2 regions of the Solibacillus sp. NPDC093137 genome follow, and region 1 is predicted to be linked to the other one. Evidence: riboswitches for the same ligand, from Rfam matches in the RefSeq annotation. Region 1 holds a riboswitch; the other holds the start of a gene.
What was found. A riboswitch is a leader RNA that binds a small molecule or an ion and turns the genes downstream of it on or off. The one in region 1 is predicted to bind FMN.
Positions count from the first base shown of each region.

Region 2: linked by a shared signal. The riboswitch ahead of ACQKN3_RS08120 (ECF transporter S component) and the one ahead of ribE (riboflavin synthase) in region 1 are both predicted to bind FMN.

Region 1 covers NZ_JBNNVH010000001.1:837,672-848,704, reverse strand. The annotation lists gene ACQKN3_RS04430 (SLAP domain-containing protein) at 1-40, opposite strand, end outside; gene ACQKN3_RS04425 (SET domain-containing protein) at 152-535, shown strand; gene ACQKN3_RS04420 (alpha/beta hydrolase) at 557-1,306, opposite strand; gene ACQKN3_RS04415 (copper resistance CopC family protein) at 1,463-2,026, shown strand; gene ACQKN3_RS04410 (copper resistance D family protein) at 2,023-3,102, shown strand; gene ACQKN3_RS04405 (TspO/MBR family protein) at 3,164-3,889, opposite strand; gene ACQKN3_RS04400 (LysE family translocator) at 4,001-4,633, opposite strand; gene ACQKN3_RS04395 (DUF2812 domain-containing protein) at 4,962-6,158, opposite strand; gene ribH (6,7-dimethyl-8-ribityllumazine synthase) at 6,398-6,862, opposite strand; partial or broken gene ribB (3,4-dihydroxy-2-butanone-4-phosphate synthase) at 6,881-7,489, opposite strand; gene ribE (riboflavin synthase) at 7,505-8,140, opposite strand; FMN riboswitch at 8,261-8,395, opposite strand; FMN riboswitch at 8,494-8,630, opposite strand; gene ACQKN3_RS04375 (VC0807 family protein) at 8,953-9,636, shown strand; gene ACQKN3_RS04370 (group-specific protein) at 9,743-10,123, shown strand; gene ACQKN3_RS04365 (RNA polymerase sigma factor) at 10,131-10,646, shown strand; gene ACQKN3_RS04360 (hypothetical protein) at 10,630-10,878, shown strand; gene ACQKN3_RS04355 (transcription initiation factor TFIIIB) at 10,924-11,033, shown strand, end outside.
Region 2 covers NZ_JBNNVH010000001.1:1,575,236-1,586,268, forward strand. The annotation lists gene glnA (type I glutamate--ammonia ligase) at 1-15, opposite strand, end outside; gene ACQKN3_RS08100 (MerR family transcriptional regulator) at 56-451, opposite strand; gene ACQKN3_RS08105 (DUF6612 family protein) at 1,016-2,434, shown strand; gene ACQKN3_RS08110 (YitT family protein) at 2,572-3,429, shown strand; gene brnQ (branched-chain amino acid transport system II carrier protein) at 3,480-4,832, opposite strand; gene ACQKN3_RS08120 (ECF transporter S component) at 5,010-5,585, opposite strand; FMN riboswitch at 5,828-6,001, opposite strand; gene ACQKN3_RS08125 (hypothetical protein) at 6,106-7,323, opposite strand; gene ACQKN3_RS08130 (RNA polymerase sigma factor SigX) at 7,320-7,853, opposite strand; gene ACQKN3_RS08135 (ATP-binding protein) at 8,016-9,791, opposite strand; gene ACQKN3_RS08140 (response regulator transcription factor) at 9,784-10,500, opposite strand; gene ccsB (c-type cytochrome biogenesis protein CcsB) at 10,690-11,033, opposite strand, start outside.

The DNA of each region.
Region 1 (11,033 bases):
TCGTTTTATCCCATGCAGCTTCAAATTGCAGTTTTTGCATGAACTTCACCCCTTCAATGAATAATTTATGTAAATAAGCAATAAAACAACCTTTCTTCTATAATACATGTTACAGTAGGAAAGAATCTTAAAAGTTAGAAGGCGAAAAAATATGATCGAAGTAAAGAATTCCCCGATAAGTGATGGGGAATATAATCGCGGTATTTTTGCGATTAATGCAATTCCTAAAGGAACGTTATTCCACCAAGCACCGGTACTAAGCTATCCAAATGAGCAGCATGAACATATTGAAAAAACAAATCTTGCAGATTATGCGTTTGAATTTGGCATTGGCCGTTCTGCACTCCTATTGGGCTACGGAATGCTATTTAATCATTCATATGAGCCGAATGCCACGTATGAAATTAATTTCGACAATGAAACATTCGATTTCTTTGCTTATAAAGATATTGAAGCCGGTGAAGAGATTTTTATTAATTATAATGGCGATGTAGATGATAATGACCCACTATGGTTTAACAACGAAGAAGAATAACAAGGGGGAGCTGTCTAAAAATTAGACAGTTCCTTTTTCTATTCCTTCGATAAAGCGAATGATATCTTCCGTCAGTAATTGGCGTTCTTTTCCTAATGTAATAAGATGACCACTGTTATCGTATTGTTTTTTCGTAATGACGTTGCTAATTGCATTCTTTTCAATCATGTCAATGCTTTGATGGAAAACCGGCTCGTCCAGCATACCTTTTGCCAAGAAAAGAGGCTGTTTCAGCAAATGAAGCTGTTTGCCTGTTTCAACGATAAACTGCTGCAGCGCAATCAGTTTTCCGGCAGGTCTTGGGAAGTGATTATCTAAAAACGCTTGCAGTTCCTGTTCAGAGCTTCCTCTATTTTGTAAATACCTCTTGGAATAATAGACGACACGCTGTTCCAAACCTTCCACTGGCCGCTCCAATACTGGTGAAGAAATAATACATAAAGCTTTCACTTCAGGGAATTCATTTGCCAGTCTTATTCCAAGTACACCACCTAATGACTGGCCAATTACTGTAATCGCTTCATATTTTTCATCGATTAAAAACTGTACTGCTTGTCTGCTATGTTCCCATACGCGTTTCATAGAACTTGCAAATAATTGTTCCGGTGATGCTCCGTGCCCTGCCAGATTTGGCGCATAACTCGTATACCCTTTACTATGAAGCATTTTTGCCAAATAGTGCATCTCCTTCGCATTGCTCGTAAAACTATGTAAAAGCAGAACGGCCTGTTTATGTCCTTTTAAATAAATATCCTCGACAAACTGTTGCATATTAATCCCCTTTTCATTTGTGACAATATTATAGCATAATAATTCTCTGTTACTGTCATTTCCTCAAGTTTAAAAAGCGGAAACAGTGCATTTGTTTTATTGTTCGGCTACAATATGGTTGAACAAAAAAACATATGAAAGGAGAATCATATTAATATGAGAACAATATTATTATCGATTCTTGCTGCACTATTTTTAGCTGTACCGAGCGCAGCAGCACATACGTATTTAGACACGACTAATCCCGAGGATGGAGCAGTTGTAACTGAACCGTTGCAGTCGATTGAACTTACATACGCCGGGAGAATTGAAGCAGGCAGTACATTTAACGTCATTTCAAGTAACGGTGAAGAAATAGAAACAGTATCGATGGATTTAGTCGATGGTGTATTGACGGGTACTTTTGAAACTCCATTACCAAATGATGACTATACCGTTGAATGGAATAGTATTAGTGCAGATGGCCACCCATTGTCAGGTCAATTTTCCTTTACGGTTGATGCACCTGTAGCAGAAGAACCGGCCGAAGAAGAAGTTACAGAAGAAAATGAAGAGCAAGCGGAAGTAGACGAAACGGTAGAAAACAACGTAGCGGAAACAACTGCGGCAGATAATGAAGAAACATCAAACGATACATTACTATACATCGTTGGAGCCCTTTTACTTCTTATTATATTAGTAAGTATTTTCACTATTGCAAGACGGAAAAATACAAAATGATGTCATTGACAATTTTTAGTCAATTTTTACTTTATGTAAGTTTAGCTCTTCTTATGGGAACATTTATCTTATACTGTATCCCTGAAACAATTCGCCCAAAAATCGATATTTCAGCCAAGTGGCTTATTGTTAGTGCGGTCATTTTGCCGATTGTCACATTTGTACCGAATATTCAATTGCTGACAATTTTGACACCACAGTTCGGCTTCATCGAATCATTGGGCATGCTCCTTTTGAAATTTAAAGTTGGCCATTCATGGCTCGCGGTCGTTGGCTTTACGATTATTTTGCTTATAATGCTTCGCCAGTTTATGAAAAAACCTTCGAAGCTTATATCGGTCATGTCAATTTTTATTTTAATCGCCATTATGGCGGCAATTGGCTATATTAGTCATGCAGGTTCGATGACAGGCATTGTCGGATCGGCATTGGATTTTGTTCACCTTCTAGCTGTCAGTGTATGGCTCGGCATCTTAGTTCTGATGAGCTTTTTCTCAAAAGATGCGCAAAACTGGGATGCCTTTCTGAAGTGGTTCTCCCCCGTGGCACTCGTAGCTTTTACGGCAGTTGCATTAACAGGTGTCCTTATGACTGACACAATCGTGCCGGGCTATGTGACAAGCTGGTCGAGCAATTATGGACAGTTTTTATTCATTAAGCATGTTCTGCTCGTACCTTTGACTGTTATTATTTTGGCAAACAGTCTGCTCATTAAACTGAAGATGGACAAGCCATTATTTGAACCGCGTACGTGGGTACGAATCGAAACAGTTTTGCTCGTAATGATATTATTCATTACAGCGCTCTATAGTGAACAACAGCCCCCGAGTTTTTATGTTCAGGAAATTTCTCCGTTTTTTGAAATGTTCTACCGTAGCTCGATTGAAGCTGGCATGCGCGGGTATTTACAAATGACGGGTATCGGGTTAGGATTTTTCCTGTTGACTGCACTGTTCATCGCTCTTGTCATCGTAAGTTATATTAAACAGCTGCCGGTTGTTGTATCGGCTGCCATGACTTTTGCGCTGGCATTATGTTTTTACATGGGCTTTATGTCGATTGTGTTCTTTAAATAACGTCAAAAAATAAAGGGTTGTAGTAAAAGTCATTTCCGACTAATACTACAACCCTTATTCATTAGGCGAGCCTTTTTGTCTTCATACGCATATAGCGAACAAGCGCCGCGATGATTAATATTACTGTTAACACTATTGTACCGTTCTGCATTGTTGGCTCATCTGTTTTTACAGCAATACCGATGAGTGCCCAAACGATAACAAGAGTAAAGAAAATATCTTTTGAAACAGCAACCGCCAAATAACCGAGAATGACCGCAACCCCGACAAGTACGAGTGATCCGATCACCTCTGATATCCCCAAATCGACTCCATGATGTTTTAAGACATAGCTTACATTAGCGATTGTCGCTACGGATATCCACGCTAAGTAAAATGAAAACGGAAAGCGTTCTGAAATACCTTTTTCCGTGTTTTTATACTGCAGGTAAATCGCAATGAGTGTAAATAACAAAAAGAACATTACAATAATGGATAGTATAAATTGTTCATAATGCCAGCTGAACAGCCAAGCAATATTAAATATACAGCTGATGATAAATAAAATACCTACTTTTCCTTTAAAACGATTGTCTTTCACTTTGCGGTATATCGTAATCAGCCATATGACAAGCAGTACATAAATTAACGACCAAATAGAAAATACGTAGCCTGCTGGTGTAAATAACACTTCTAATCGATTCGTAATTTCTGATGCCGTTTGCCCGTTTAAAGGCAGTGTATTGGATAGCGCATTTACTACGATTACAGCAATCATGGCTATCCACATTGTAATATACAAGCCCATTTTTCATCATCCTTTTTTCTAGAATTAGGGAACTATACCCTTCTTTAAAAAAGAATAAGCGGTAAATGGGCTATTGATTGTAAAGGTAATGTGATTTATGCAAAGTTATTTTTAAGTCTGCTTTTCAAAGGCAAGTTTGATCCCAAAACCGATAAGAACAGCTCCAGTCAACGTTTCGATTACCGATTGTGTAGCAGGTTTTTTCATGAAATTGCGGATTTTGTTTAATAAAAAAACATAGAGCGCAAACCAAATAAATGTTAAAACAATATAGATGATTCCCATCGTCAAAAATGGCCAAAACGGTTCTGCGCCTTTAGATAGGAATTGCGGTAAAAACGTAAGGAAAAATACTGCTACTTTAGGGTTGGTGATATTCGTAATGAGTCCCTGCTTAAAATACGAATTGCCTTTAGCTTCAATTTCCGGAATGTCCGTCAATTCCTCTGAGTCAGCTTTTTTAGCACGCATGCTCATCAATGTTTTTATACCCAAATAGCATAAATAGGCTGCTCCTACGTATTTCAACACTGTAAATGCCACGGCAGATTTTACGATAATCGCCGATAGCCCTGCCACCGCTGCAATTGTATGGACCGTTAATCCTGCGCAAGAGCCGACCATTGTTTGAAATCCGCCCTTTTGTCCGTTAACGATTGTATTTTTCGTAACGATCGCTGTATCAGGACCCGGCAATACAATCAGAAGAACACACGCAATGATAAAGAACACAACATTCTCCATTTACTCACCTTCATTTTCTGAATTTTTAAATATGGTAACATGTTCATCTGAATGAAGCTAGGGGAATTTATAGTTTAATGGATTGCTTTTGTATCGTTAATTTTATGTATCCCGTTAAATTTTGTAATCAGTGACTTGTTTTATTAGAAGAGTTTTATGTTTATTAGAAAACTTCATCTGTTTATTAGCATTTTCAGAATCTTTATTTAAACATCTAAGTACGATATTAGAACAATTGCTAAATATATTAGAAAACCGATAACTTATTAGAAAATGTCAAATCGATATTAGATGATTTATAATTTTATTAGAAAATCTGGATCAGCAATCAGTTCTCCGTTAACAACCTAATTTTCTCGGCAGCATTCCCGATAATGACATCCGCCTCAACTTTCCCCGAGTAGTCTATATACATGACCACCTGTTCTTTTACGAAGATGAATTCTTTGTTTTGGTCACTTTGGCGCATAAGTAATTGATCAAATCCGTCATGCTCTCTTTCCGTAAATAATTCTGCTTCATCATCAAACGTATGCTCAGTGATTAAGTCATCAACCAATGGTGCAACAAGGGAGTGAAAGCTTAACCGGTAAATTTCAGCCGAGATACCAGGGTTGTAACTGTTGTTCGGGTCAGACCATTGCCCTTTCTTTTCAATAAAATTTTCCTTCATTTTATATTGCACAGGAGCAACTATACTCCAGTTTTCCCAGTAACTGTTTCTCCAATCTTCTCCATCAATTATAAAAACATCACGTTCAAGATGTGAAGCATTTTCGATTGCTGCAAGCCTGACAAACGGCAGTGTTGTATCTTCTTTTGGTAATGTAACCGTACCTAAATGCAACAACTGGTAAAATGGAATGCAAACGGCAATTAATGATATAGCCAAAGTCATTACATAAGTTATTATGTTATTACGATAAAAATTCTCCCATGGTCTTGGCCGACCATCAGAACTCCCCTCTTTCAAATCGCGTTGTATGCGTGCAATACCTAGTAGCCCCATTCCCATTGAGAATAAGTAAAATATGTTTAATAAATAAAGAAACATCGTGCCAAACAAATTGCCTTCAATTAATGTTAATATTGGTGTATCGTCTGTAAACCAAAGGCTGCCTATAAGCCAAAAAAGAGCTGCCAAAGCGAATAATATAAAGATGAAACTTATCAATGTCTTCTTGAAAAGAGCATTTGCCACAGTTATTTGCTCTTCCCGATCTATCGGAGGTTCACTAGCTTTACGATCAACCGGTGCCGCAAATACGTGAAAATTGCGGTCACTTGCAATATAATCCCAGCCGCTTTCTTCAAATAACCGGATTTTTTCACTCGATATATATTTGCTTTTCGCCAGTTCCAGCCGGTAATCCATTCGTTTGCGATCCCCTTTTTTAAACTTCGCAAAATGTGTGCCAATCTCATAAAAATGCAGCCCTTGCTCGGACATATCCGAAAACCAGCTTTCATGTTCCTTAATACGCCAATACTGCCCGGGTCTTATTCTGCGTACTATTTCTGCCATCGCTCTCCCTCCTCATATGTCTGACCTAACAATAAAATAGAAGGGAATGTTTGTAAATAAATAATTAGAATCAGCAAACTATTTCAGCACTCTCTGACGCAATAAAGAATATTGAAAATGTTCACAGTAAAAAGGCAACCCTACCAATGCAGGATTGCCTATTACACCGCTTAGAACTAACTTTCCGCAAGCAGCAATATTTTCTGAGCTGCATTTTGAGTGGCGTGCACTAATCTTTATTAAAACATTTTATTCAAGTTCGCCATTTCAATTGCAGACATTGCGCTGTCGTAGCCTTTATTGCCTGCTTTTGTACCAGCACGTTCGATTGCCTGTTCGATATTTTCAGTTGTGACAATGCCGAAAATTACCGGTACGCCTGTGTCCAACCCTGCTTTGGCAATTCCTTTTGCCGCCTCGTTACATACATAATCGTAATGTGTAGTTGATCCGCGAATGACCGTACCTAAACCGATTACTGCATCATAATTATTTGTTTCAGCCATTTTTTTTGCAACAAACGGTACTTCGAAAGCACCTGGAACCCATGCTGTATCAACGTTTGCTTCATCAACACCATGACGTTTTAAGCCGTCAATTGCACCGCTTAATAATTTATCATTAATAAATTCATTAAAGCGCCCTACGACAATTCCGATTTTTAGATCTGTTCCGACTAATTGTGCTTCAAATGTTTTTCCCATTTTAATTGCTCCTTTTTATACCAATACGGTAGTTAATTTTATATATTGAACTAAGTCTTCGATTGTAATAAATTTCAGGTTATGTTTTTGTGCAATCTTTTCGAGCTGTGGCATGCGGGCCATTGAACCATCTTCGTTCATAATTTCACAGATGACCGCAACTTCATTCGAACCGCATAGTTTCGCCAGATCAACACCTGCTTCCGTATGCCCGCGACGTTCCAACACGCCTCCCTGTTTAGCAATGAGCGGGAAAACATGGCCGGGACGATGAAAATGCTCCGGTTTTGTTGCAGGATCCAGTAATGCTAACATCGTTTTAGAACGCTCAAATGCACTTATACCTGTCGTTGAATGGATATGATCGATACTAATCGTAAAAGCTGTTTGATATGTATCGGTATTGCTTTGCACCATTGGATGAAGGGAAAGCTTTTCTGCAATTGCAGATGAAACTGGTGTACAAATTAACCCTCTTCCATAAAGCGCCATGAAATTAATATTTTCCGGTGTAGCGAATTCTCCTAACACAAGAAAATCCCCTTCATTTTCACGGTTCTCGTCATCTGACACAATAATAATCTCGCCGTTTTTCAATGCCTGAATTGCTTCTTCAATTGTATTCATTTTGTCACCACTCCTTTAAAATCCTGTACGTTGCAAAAAGTCCATTGTAATTGTACTTTCCGTTTGATTTTGTAAATGTTTTTTTACATATTTTCCGATTAGATCTGTTTCAATGTTCACAACATCTCCCGGCTTTTTAAAGCCTAATACAGTCTGTTCATACGTATGAGGGATTAAGGAAATGGTAATGAATGTGTCCGTCACATCAAAAATTGTTAAACTCGTGCCGTCCACTGTAATTGAGCCTTTCTTAATACATTCAGCAACCAAATGCTTTTCCATTGCCAAATCAATATAAACTGCATTGGCAACAGGTCTTTTCCGTTGTATTGTTGCAATTCCATCAACATGGCCCGATACGATATGTCCACCGAATCGACCATTTGCCGACATTGCCCGTTCTAGATTGACAGGCATCCCAGCAGTTAATTGCTGTAGGCTTGTTGCTTTGACGGTTTCCGGCATGACATCTGCCAAAAATACGGTCGGCGAAAATTGTTTCACTGTCAGACAGACACCGTTAACGGCAATGCTGTCCCCGAGTTGAACATCCTCTAGAATTGTGCTTGCGCGAATGGCTAGTTCCATCGCTTGTGTGGATTGGCTGACTGTTTCAACCGTTCCAAGTTCTTCAATGATTCCTGTAAACATCCTGCTCACCTCTTTTTAAGATTAAAAAAGAACCCCGATTGAATTCGGAGTTCGATGAGAGGAAAATTGAGCATCATCAAATAAGCTTCTTGAAGTAAATTTTCAAAAAACTGCTGACATTGCTTCCTTCTCCCATCCAGACTGTAACTGTCGGCTTTGGACTTGCACCAAATCCTGCACACATAAGTGGCTCACGGGCTTAGAGATAAACTCATCACCGTCGATTGGGAATTTCACCCGACCCCGAAGGAAATTATTTTTTTCAAATAAAATAAAAAAACCCGTCACAAGGTGCGACAGGAAAAGTGTATAGCAAAAAAGCACATTTAAAATCAAATTTTTAAAATGCGTTGCCATTCCTTCTCCCATCCAGACTATAACTGTCGGCTTTGGATTTGCACCAAAATCCTGCACACATAAAGTGGCTCACGGGCTTAGAGATAAACTCATCACCGTCGATTGGGAATTTCACCCGACCCCGAAGGAAATTATTTTATTTGAAAGTTATTGTAACATAAATAATTTAAAAAGCTAATAGTATTTTAGCACCTACTTACTTTTTGTTCCATCAATCCTTTTACCTCTATCCCCTCTGTTAAATTATAAAAATTTTGAAACTTTACTAAAGATAATACGTAGAAGAATATACATAATATTACATAAATTAGAAAGGAGTTATTGCAAGCTTTTTTTAAGTGTCTTTCGTTTACTTGGTTGCTTTTTTTCGTATAACTATTTCATAAAATATAGTGTCGGATAATCTTTAGTAATATAAAAAAACAAATACTTTTTTAACGGTAATGGAGGCTTTTATGGCGAATAATTCACAGTCGAATAAATATCTTATCTTTCTAGAGCTACTGTTTTATGCAGCATTACCTTATGTAATCTGGAAGTTTGGGCGAGAGCCTTTTGGTGACTATGCCGCAATGCTGCTGTCCACTGTTCCCGGGATAATTTATACGGTTTACCGCTTTGCTAAAGACCGGCAATTCAATGTGACAGGCCTGTTTATTTTAGGCTCAATGCTTATAGGTACAGCGGTCGATTTACTGTCGGGTTCAGCGGAGCAGATGATTTGGAATAACGTTTATTTAGGTCTTTTTTATACGTTGCTCTATGTAATTTTATTCATCGTAAAACAGCCTTTTTCCCTGTATATTGCAGTTGATTTTGCTTATTTGCAAGGACATGCACGAAAGGAAAGTAAAGCATTATTCTTTCAAAAAGGGATCTTCCGATGGTTTCAGCTGATCCAGGTTGTCTTCATTATTCGAGGACTGGTTATGGCAGGAATTACGGTCTTCCTGCTTCGTAAATATGGAATTGACAGTTATGGTGACATGCTTATTTATAAACGGGTAGCGAGTTGGGTGTTTTCCGGAATTTTAATGGGGATGTTCTTTTACATTAATGTTGTTGTACAAAACTATATGAACCGATTACATGAAAATAATCTGCAAAAGCGGCAGGAACCGGAAATTGTCGCAGAATAAATATTAAAAAATTTTTGAACCTTTTTCCTCTCCTGTTTGTATAGTCAGTGAATGCATCAAAAGTTGCAGCTTGTTATAAAATTTAACTAAGTAAGGAGAAATCGATATGGGGATTGGTTTTAAAATTTCGTTAATTGTGAGTGCAGTTGAAATGGTTGTATTATTTACGATTTTGATTCCGTTTTTTAGAAAACATATTATCAGGGAAGGTAAAAAAATTAATTATGCGAAAACAACCGTTTATTTACGCTGGAATATATTTGACACGATTACTCTGATTTTAGCGGTTTATACGATTATCTGTGTGCAAGTTTTGAACATTTTACTTTCATCCGGTGAAACAATTGAAAACCCTTATGTTCAGTTTTTTACGAACCAGGCACAGGCATGGGTCATTGTAATGGTTGTGTATTTGGTCATGCGCATATCGGCTACACTAAAAAGTATTAAAGCACGTTTCGGTGACGTTTATGATAGCGAACAATGAGCAGTTGATGATCGCGTTTCAAATTGGCGATTCGGAAGCGTTGGCACAACTGTACGACCAGTTGCATGAGCCGCTGTTCTGTTTTTTGTACCGTTATACAAAAGATGAGCAATTGAGTGTCGATATTGTTCACGACAGCTTTGAAGTGCTGCAATCAAAAAAATTTCAGTATGAACAGCAACGTGGTACGGTAAAGTCCTTCTTGTTTCAGATTGCCTACCGCCTTATGATCAATAAGCTGAAAAGGCGCAAACGATGGCAGACACTCCTGCCTTTTCTCATCCCTATTCAGAAAAAAACGCTGCAAACCGAAGACACACTCGTCATTCAACAAGCGATTTCCAACTTGCCGGATAAACAGCGGGCTGTAATTTTGCTTGCTTACTATGAAGATTTGCCGCAAGAAGAAATTGCCTTAATATTGGATGTTCCGATCGGTACGGTAAAATCACGGCTTCATCACGCTATTAAAGCTTTAAAGGCTGAATTAAAGGAGGATTTCCAACATGAACGAGGAATTTAAAAAGGAAAAAGAGCTATCCGGTTTGCTTGATTCCTATAAAATCGACATACCTGTGACAAAACTTGCAAAAAAGCAGTCACCATTTCAAAAGTTTATTCGCTATCTTGGTTCTCCGACGAAAGATCCATTTGAAAAATGGACAATTCAATCAAAGGGCTATCTGTTTTTTAAAATTTTCCCCGTTTCCCTTGGTTTGTTTTTAGCAATTTTACAGGGATTCCTAATGAACTAATGGTAATTCCTTTGCTGGCTACCTAACTATGAAAGGGTGATAGAAATGAAGAATACGACAACCGTAAAAGAATGTCCAAAATGCGGCTGCTCTGAATTAGGGAAAGGCAAACATAGCGGGTACAGTGTTATGTCACCTGTCAATAAAATGAGCTT
Region 2 (11,033 bases), 740 kb from region 1:
TGTTCCATTCACCATTACATTTGCCATACTTCAACACTCTCCTTTTTAGTTGGTCCTACTCAGTTTTATATTGAAAGAAACGCGATAAATCGCCTTGACGTAGCGATGTTTTTTGCATGCGCTGCGCCTGCAGCATTTCTTCACGCAATATAGTCCGCAATTCTGTATCTGTCACGCGTACCACGTCAGGTTTCTTTACATACTCTTTCGATCTCATTGCAAATACCTTTTTGACACCCGCCATATTAATGCCCTGGTCGAGTAGCTCTCTTATTTCCAGCAATGCATCAATATCATCAAGAGAAAACATCCTTCGATTCCCTTCTGATCTGGCAGGGACGATTAATTCATGTTCTTCATAATAACGAATTTGTCTAGCCGTTAATTCCGTCAATTGCATAACCATGCTAATCGGCAGTAACGGCATCGCTCTTCGAAACTCTCGACTCATTATCTCGCCTCCCTCTTCTTACCATTTACTTTAAATCAATGTAATGTTCTTTGTCAATCTAATGTTATAAAAACTAACATATCGTTTTTAGAATAATTTAATCGCATAATTCGAACATTTTAATTCCACAAAAAGAACCGTACGCCAAGAACAGCAATTAGCATACGGTCACCGAAGTTTCATTCTTTTTTATGTGAGCTTTCCTCTATTTTTAAAAGTTGTTTACATTTAAGTTAGTTCCACCTGATTATTACAGTCCATGTCACAGTCATAATTAAAATACAAATATATTTCAAAATTATGGACTTTATTGAAATAATTATAAGATATTAATATATAATGGATATATGTGATCTGGCATACTAAAAAAATACTTAACTACTCTTACAAATAATAGAAATTAACTTTCCGTTACCCGGAAGCTTATCCATCTTTCCTGCCGGTCACTTACTTTGTTTCTAATTCATTAGCTGCACGAAAACAGCTGCCGAATTAAGATAAAGTCTTTTGCAAATTACGCATGACACATATGAATATTTGCTTAGGACAAGGAGGATATTTAGTATGAAAAAGAAGTTTTACACATTTGCAGTTGCTTCATTAGCAATGACAACAGCAACGGTAGCCCCAGCTTCAGCTGCCGTAAATTTCACAGATGTCGCTGAAAACAACATACATTTTAAGGCGATTACAGAATTGCATGCAGCCGAAATTATTAGTGGTTATCCAGATGGAACATTTAAACCCGCGCAGAATGTGACACGTGGACAGGCAGCTAAAATTATTGCCGGTGCACTTGGTCTTGATACGGAAAATGTGGTCAATCCTAAGTTCACCGATATTCCGGCATCACATCAGTACTACGGTTCTATCGCAGCATTGACTGCACTCGATGCAATTAAAGTGTATGAAGATAACACTTTCAAGCCAAATGAAACAATTACGCGTGGGGAATTTGCTTATATGCTCGCTAAAGCATTGGATTTAAAAGCTGAAGGCGACAGCCCTTTTCATGATGTGACTGGGGATAATGAATACGCTTATGTCGTTACAGCTTTATATGAATACGGTATTGCAAAAGGCATAAGTGATACGGAATTTGGTGTAGAGAAATCGATAACACGCGGTCAACTAGCAACATTCATTTTCAATGTAGTACACGAATTCACAGAAAGTGATACAGAAGCGTCTTCAACGGATTCAGCGCTATTAAAAACCATTTTCACAAAGGCAATCGAAAAACAACAAGCTACAACTAGCATGAAAGCAAAAATGACAATGACACAATCGATGGATATCCAAGATGGGGAAGAACGTATAAAAATCGATACTAACGGAAAAATGGATATGTCAATTGTCAATAAACCTATGCAGTTCTTCATTGAAGGAACAATGTCTATGGTCGAGCCAACAACAGGCGAATCGATTGATATGCCTTTAAAAATGTATATGACAGAAAAAGATGGCATGTATATGTATGAAGGCACGTCAGAAACTTGGATTAATTATCCTGCCGACATGTTTGAAGAAATATTAACGCAAGCTGGCGCACAAATTAATGCTGCTGATCAATTAGAAATGTTGCAGAAATTTGCAACCGATTTCAATATCAAAGAAACGGATGGGTATTATACATTAAATTTGAAAGGTACTGGAGATAACTTTACCGCTCTTATACAAGAACAAATGTCTGCCATGAACTTAGGTTTGGACGAGGAAGTACTGGCCGATATGAAAAATTTAAAATACGATAATTTTTCTTATGAAATCAAAATTAATAAGGAAACATTTGATATAGAAGAAATGGTAATGGACTTCGGATTCGGCATGAACCTGGAAGGTGTTGTAATGAATATAAAAAGTAAATCAACTATGAAATATTCAGATTTTAATACAGTACCAACAATAACAATCCCTGCCGAAGCTCTGGAAAACGCAAAATCTTTGGAGGATTTAATTGAATCAGAAATAGGAAATAAATAATTCCCAAAATTCCCATAAAAGCTGTCAGGAAAAAGCATTGTTTTTCCCGATAGCTTTTTTTTGAAAAAATGGGGCAATGAAAAGTAATATCGCTATTATTCATGTATAATTGTTACCGTATATTGAGGGGGAATTTTATGTCAAAGCAACACATAGCAAAGTCAATCGGACAAAAAATCATCGTTATTATTGGCGGTTTAATCGCTGCTTACGGATTAGAAGCAGTATTAATACCAAATAACGTATCGGATGGTGGAATCACGGGGATTAGTATTGTCATCTCTCAGCTAACACCAGTATCATTAGGCCTGCTGATCGCCATACTAAACATTCCGTTTATTTACTTAGGATATAAACAGATTGGAAAAACCTTCGCAATCAACTCCGTTATCGGTATCACATCATTAGCAATTGGTACTTCGCTTATGCACCATGTTCCAACTATTATTACTGGCGATGCATTGCTTATTACAGTTGTAGGGGGAATTATTTTAGGTATTGGTATGGGGTTAGCGCTTCGTAATGGTGGCGCTCTTGATGGGATAGACATGCTTGCAGTGTTACTATCGAGAAAATTGCCTTTCGGTACAAGTGATCTCATTTTGTTTTTAAACTTTTTCGTTTTCATCATTGTATCGTTTGTATTCGGCTTTAAAGGTGCTTTGTTATCGGCAATTGCTTATTATATCGCATCAAAAGTTATCTTGATTGTTGAAGAAGGACTTAGCGGCTCTAAAACATATAAAATCATTACAAAAGAGCCGCTTAAAATGGTCGAAACAATTCGAGATCGTTTAGGAAGAAGCGCGACTTTCAGCACAGTATACGGTGCATACTCCCATCAGGAATTTCAAGAAATTACGTGTGTAATCAACCGGATGGAAGAAAGTAAGATAAAGGGTATTATTCGAGAAATCGATCCGAATGCCTTTGTGACAGTATACGAAGTAGTCGAAGTTAAAGGTGGAAGCTTTAAAAAGCAAAATATCCACTAAAACAGAAAATGGTTGTGTAAAAGGAAATTTTCCTTTTACACAACCATTTTTTAATCCGTATTGATTTCATTCGTGCGATTCGGAATACATAATCCGATAACCGCTCCTACTAACGCCGGAACAATCCACCCTAAACCAATGGAATAGAGCGGTAGGTAATCTGCGTAAAAAGCTGAAATAGAAGACAGCACACTCACTTCAAATGCCGGCACACTTCCGATTAACGCATTGTACCCATCAATTATACTAATAAAGAATACGAGTAAAATTGACCCTGCAAATACAGTCCTTTTGTAGTGAAATAGCGGTCCTAGAAGCGCCAGTATTATTAACACTATTGCCAGAGGGTAAAGGAACATCAACACTGGAATTGCATATGTAATAATATTTGTTAATCCAAAGTTTGCAATGATAAATGAAACAACACATAATAGGACTACAAATGTTTTATAGCTGATTTTCGGAAACACTTCATGGAAAAACTCACTGCATGAAGTAATGAGCCCAATACTCGTTTTTAAACATGCAAGTACAATAATAATCGCCAACAAAATTGCTCCGTATGAGCCGAAATAATGATCGGCAACCGCAGCAAAAATTTGACCGCCATTGTCAAATGTACCAATCGCCGTTATACTCGATGCTCCCATGTAAGCAATCAGACCGTAAATCAGCATCATTAATGCCATTGCGAAAATACCTGATTTCCAAGTCGCTTTTGCAATTTCTTTCTTATCTGTAATCCCTGTTCGCTTTATCGCATGGATGACAACAATACCAAACGCAAGCGAAGCAAGTGCATCCATCGTATTATAGCCTTCTTTAAAACCTGTCATAAACGCCTCGTTAATATAAGTTCCAGCAGGCTCAACGAATTTCCCCATTGGAGAAAACAGACTAATACCGATTAGCACAAATAAAAATACTAAAAATGCCGGTGTTAAGTACTTCCCTATAATGTCCATGATCTTCGCCGGATTTAGTGAAAAATAAAAAACGATCGCGAAGAAAATAAAACTGAATACCGCAAGCCACAATGTCGCCTGTGAAGGATCGATAAACGGTTCAAATCCAACAACAAACGGTACTGTTGCTGTACGCGGAATTGCAAAAAATGGCCCAATCGTTAAGTATAAAGCCAATGCAAAAAACAATCCAAACATCGGATGTACTTTACTTGCCAAATCGCGCAATCCATTACTTCCCGACAATCCGATTGCCAGAATTCCTAAAAACGGCAAACCAATTGCCGTAACTAAAAAGCCAATTAGCGCAAACCAATAGTTTGTCCCTGCCAATTGCCCCATTTGAATCGGAAATATTAAATTTCCTGCTCCAAAAAACATCCCAAACAGCATCGTTCCGATTACTGCATAGGTTGAAAATGGTATTTTCTTGTCCATCATATTCTCTCCCAAGATGTCATTTCATGGTGTTTTAATGAAACGTCCTAATTTTCTTAACAATGTACAATATCATATCAGCCCTATAACAGAATGACAATAGTAAGAGTAAATATAAAAGGAGCGATGTCATAAAGTTAACACTTTTATGACATCGCTCCATAATTTATTATTTAATTAAGCTAAATATTGTCTGCGCTGATTTTCAATCCATACACGCATTGAACGGTAAAGCATCGTCACGACCACAAACATCATAATTCCTTTAACAATATTAAACGGTAAAATACCTAACACGATTGTTTCGTACATATTATATTCGAAGCCTAGTAAGTACGTGTACAGCGGTAAGAACGCCACGTAGTTTAATGCCGCCATTCCAAGTGACATTACAACTGTAGAAACAACTAAGCCTGTCATTAACCCTTTTGCAGAAGGGAATTTTTTATAAATATAGTAAGCTGGTAAAATGAATAATACACCTGTAGCGAAGTTAGCCATATGACCTACCGGAATTCCTTCAGGAGCCCCTGTGTAAATCCAGTCAAGCACATTTTTAACAAGTTCAACTAGGATACCTGCAACAGGTCCCATCGTAATTGCCGCAATCAATGCTGGCACATCACTGAAATCAATTTGTAAAAACACCGGGAACCATGGTAGTGGGAAGTTTAACAACATTAGCACAAATGAAACCCCACTCAGCATTGCGATTGTTACGAATGATCGTAACTTTAAACTTCTTTTTTGCATATAAATCTCTCCTCTTTGCTGATTCCATCTCGCAAGAAGAAAGGACGTATCAAATCATTCCATGAAAAAACCCTTATGCTAAACTAGAGCATAAGGGAGAAATAGGCACACTTAAATAAAGGGTCTATCTGTGCATTTGCAGCAATTCCTGTTTTTTGTATACGAAAAATATTCCGTTTACAAATAAGGAATTAGAAATAAGTACTGCAAAGCACGGCATTTTCAAAAAATGACGACCGTACCTTCACCTTCTCCCATCCAGACTATACTGTCGGCTTTGGAATTGCACCAAATCCTGCACACAAAAGTGGCTCGCGGGCTCGAAAAGTTCGACATAAATTCCTCCAAGTAAATGGTCAGAAGTTATAACTTTTATTACCGCCGGTCGGGAGTTACACCCTGCCCCGAAGATGAATCAATATGAAATTATGTAGCAATTACCTTGCTATAACTATTATTATATATAAAAAAAAGGAATTGTAAAGCCCATTGCTTACAATTCCTAGTAAAATTATTTGAATTATTGAAATTCATAATGAATACGGTTCGCCGCGATCGGCTTATCTACCGGTTTTGTGAAGTCATAACCGCCCCATTGTTCCTGTACGATATTTTCAAATTTTACCTGTTTATCAAAACTTGCTGCTGTCATTATTAATCCTTCAATCATTCGCATTCCTTGAGCTGGTTCATAATTGTCCAAGTTTAAAGGTTCTTCAAATGTAATTGTTACGATCGACTTAGCGTCTTCAACTTTTAAATATACACCCGGCAATATAACCGTTCTGTATATATCATTCGCTTCCACCGTCATATTTTTGATTGCTTCTTGCACATCTTTAAAGCTCATTCGGAAATTGGGACTTAAATATACCGCTCCATTCCGCATCTGATACATAAAATAATTATATTGAGCGTTCTCATCATTTAATAAAAACGGCTCTTTTACGTCGCCAATATGGTCAAAGTAAATTGGTTTTCCGGCCGTATTTTGTATTTCTACTTCCATATATTCATCTCTGAAAGTGTCGACAAGGGAACCGAGATAATTTGATAAGGAAGCAGTTCCCGCATCATATTGGTGATCTTCCGGCAACATATGAACAAGCCTGTTCCCTTCCTCACGCAATTCGCCCTTGTAAGGATGGTATTCATTAAAGCCTAACGACTGTTCGTCAAGCAACGGACTGAACGTGTTATAAAGTTCCAGCTTCGTCGGATTTTCTGTACCCGTTTTTTCGGCAACAATCTCATTTGGAATCAATATGCTTACAGGTACACTTTCTGCATCATCCCCTGCAAGACCAATTGCAAATAATGTGTTTTCCTCTAGCTCGCTTTCATAAACTAATGTTTGCTCCGGTTGAGCTTCCGTCGAAAAACTATTAATCATGGAGCGTTGTGTAGATGCATCTTCCTTCGCACTCATTGTCATACTTTCTTCCGATTCCGGAGTGGCAAGATCGAATGTTTCATTCTGCATAGTAACCGATTCATTATTACCTATAAATTGCGCGCTGATTAAAACAATAATAAATATTGATGCAATCGAGACGAATAATGGCGCCCAACGTATACCTTTTTGATTGTTTTGCTCTATGTGAGGCGGATCTTCATTAAATGCTCCTTCATCCATTAAACGATTAAATACCTCATCTTTTGAACGATGATCAGTTACTTTCGGTGCTTTTTTCAGAAAAATTTCAATCTCTTTTTCATCCCAATGCTCCTTTTTCATAATGGATTCGCCTCCCTTCCTTCTTGCGCTTCCAATAGCAGCCGCAGATTCTTTAAAGCACGGTGCTGTGTCGTTTTAACTTTTCCTGTCGTCCATCCTAATATCTCCGCTGTTTCCTGAATTGAAAGTTCCTGAATATACCGCATAATAATCACCATTTTCTGATCACCTGAACATTCCTCCAATGCAACCAGTAATTGATGGAGCTGGTCATTTAATTCGGTGAATTGTTCAGGTGAAGGGATTGGGCTTACGAGTTGCTCTGTCTCCCAATCAAAAGCTGTAAATGCATGTTTATCTCGAACTTGTTTTTTTCTGAAATAGTCAATCGCCACATTTTTTGCTATAGAGAACAGCCAAGTTTTTTCCGAGCTTTTCCCTTCGAATCGCTCGTATGATTTTAATACACGAACGTATACTTCGTGGGCAAGATCCTCAGCTGCGGTACGATTTTTCACTAAGTAAAATAAGAAATTAAAAACATCCTGATGATACGTATCGTATAATCGATGGAAAATGGATTGCTGCACCCATCCCACCTCCATTCACGTAATTTGTCGTTTTCGAAACAGAAAAGTTACAGTAATCATCCTTTTACGAACGAATTAGTCTATTAAAAAGAAAAGTTTATCACTTTGAACGATTCAAAATGATAAACTTTTTTATACTCATAATTCCATTACCCCACTTTTTTAAGATAATGGCAAGTAAAATGTAAAGGTTGTTCCTTGCTTTTCCACACTATCAACAGAGATTCTGCCGTTATGTGCTTCCACAATGTTTTTCGTAATGGCCAAGCCTAAGCCCGTTCCGCCTTTCGAACGAGTACGTGCTTTATCTGCTTTGTAGAACCGTTCGAATACATATGGCAAATCATCTTGCGGAATGCCCTGCCCTGTATCCCTAATTTGAATTTTTGCATAGTTTTGCTCATTTGCCATAGAAACAGTTACCGATCCATCGGCTGGTGTATGGCGAATCGCATTGTCGATCAAGTTCGTTAATACTTGTTCGATACGGTCCTCATCAATCGAAATAAGCGTTTCATCCGAAAAGTCAGTTTCAATCTGCAGTTGCACATGCTTTTCTTTCGCTGTTTGGTCAAACTTATGTGTCATCCGTTCAATAACCGCTACTAATGGCACGTCTTCCTTATACAGACTCATATGTCCTGATTCCATCCGCGCCAAGTCAAGTAAATCTGTTACGAGACGACTCATACGCTGTGATTCATCGTAAATTACCCGGATCATATCAATACGTTCTTCCTCTGTTGTCACAACCCCATCAATAATTGCCTCCGAATAGCCTTGTAGCATCGCGATTGGTGTCCGGAGCTCATGTGAAACATTGGCAATGAAATCCGATTTCAGTTTTTCCAGTTTCGTTTCCTCGGTTTTATCGCGTATAACAGCGACTGCACCACGAATGGAGTCTCTGCTGTACAAAGGACTAATCGTTATACTGTAATAGGATTTACCCATTTCAAACTCTTCGTCCAGCTGATCCTCGAAATTCAACACATGGTCAAGCATTTGATAAAGTTCATCCGGTATCGGCTTTGAGCTATCCAATCCTTTTTCGACGAACCATTTTTGCAGTAGTCGCTCTGCAGGAGGATTGCTCACTAAAATCGTCTTATCGCGATTAAATGTAATAACAGAATCGGTCATCGATGTTAAAATGCTCGATAATTGTTCTTTTTCCTGGTTGATCACTTCCAAATGATGCTTCAATTGACGGCCCATCTGGTTAAAGGCGACGGCAAGCTGACCAATTTCATCATTTTGCTTCGTTTCAATTTTTGAATCGAAACGCCCCTTTGCCAATTCAAATGCATGCTCTCTCATTTTACGCAATGGAAGCGTTATCTTAGAAGAAAGGAAAAATGCAAAAATTGTCGTCAATATAAATGCAATAGCCGCAGCTAACACAACAATTTTCGTCGTTTCATTACTAGTCTGGTGTAAAGCATCGGGGTTTTTGTAAATAAAGACGGCCCCATGTAGATCTTCAACACTTTTAAGCGGGAAGCCTAATACAATATAATTGGAGCTGTTCGCTTCTTCTCGATTCGAAGGTAGCGTCAGTTCCTTTACTATTGGCTCTGCTGATGCATATACTTCTTCAAATGCTTTGCTGCTTATAATTTTTTGCTGAATTTCTTCTTTATTAATGCCTTCTTGTCTTGCATACAATATTTCATCTGAACTTTTGGCGATAAGTACGTTTGTCGTTTCCGTCAATAACTCCGAGATGATTGCAAACTGCTTATCATCGATCTCTTCTTCATCGATAATACTCGCAATGGCTGCGGCTGTTTGCCTTAATGAAATCTCGGACTGTTCGTTATGATAGTTTTCAAGAAACTCCAACATGAAAATTGTAAAAATAAACAGGACAAATGAAACGAGAAGCAAAATGGTTACCCATAGCTTCCCGACAATACTTGTTGCTATTCTAATCATTTACGACCTCGAATTTATAGCCTACTCCCCAAACCGTAACAATCATTTTTGCTGCATTTTCAGAGACACGGTTCAGCTTTTCACGCAGGCGCTTTACATGTGTATCAACTGTGCGCAGGTCACCAAAGAAATCATAATGCCATACTTCTTTTAATAATTGCTCACGGTCGAATACTTTATCGGGTGACTTCGCCAAAAAGTATAATAATTCATATTCTTTCGGTGTTAAATTTACTTCCGTTCCATCTGCTGTCACACGATGTGCATCATGGTCGATTGTTAAATGCGGGAACACAACTAAATCTTTAGAAGATGAAGCATTTGAAACAGGTGAAAATACTGCTGAGCGTCGTAATATTGCTTTTACACGTAATACGACTTCTCGCGGACTAAATGGTTTCACAATATAATCATCCGCACCAAGTTCAAAACCTTGTACACGGTTTGCTTCTTCACCTTTTGCCGTCAACAATATAATAGGCGTTGTTTTCTTTTCGCGCAGTTCAGCACAAACTTCCAAACCATCTTTTTCAGGCATCATAATATCCAACAAAATACAATGATAATCTTTTTCAAGTGCCATCGAAAGTGCTTGTTCTCCATTTTCCGCTTCTTCTACTGTATAGCCCTCACGCTCTAAATACATTTTTAACAAACGACGAATTCGATCCTCGTCGTCCACAATTAACACAGAAATATTTTCAGACACTGGTGTTGCCCCTTTCAAAACTCTATTTCTCTTCTCTATTGTACCTTTTTAGCGAACGATTGAAAAGAAAAGCCCAATCATTCTGATTGAACTTTTCTAACTTTATGACAGTTTATTATTTATTTTGCATAGAATTGGAAACTATCAAAATTGCTTTAAAAATAGTGTAAAAAGCAAATTGTTGTCACATTATGCATAAGAGTGCAATCCAGCGATAACTAGATTAACTACGACTAAATTGAATAAAATAATAAGGAAACCGATTACCGTAAGCCATGCACTCTTTCTTCCTTCCCAACCTTTTGAGAGGCGAAGGTGTAAAAATGCTGCATAAAACAGCCATGTAATAAGTGCCCATACTTCTTTTGGATCCCAGCCCCAAAATCGGCCCCATGCTTCCTGTGCCCAAATCATCGCAAAAATAAGCGCGCCTAATGTAAAAATCGGAAAAGCAATTAAGATTGAACGGTAGGCGATTTCGTCCATCAGCGTCGAGTTCACCCGTTTCACTAATGGCTGGAACATTTTCGCTA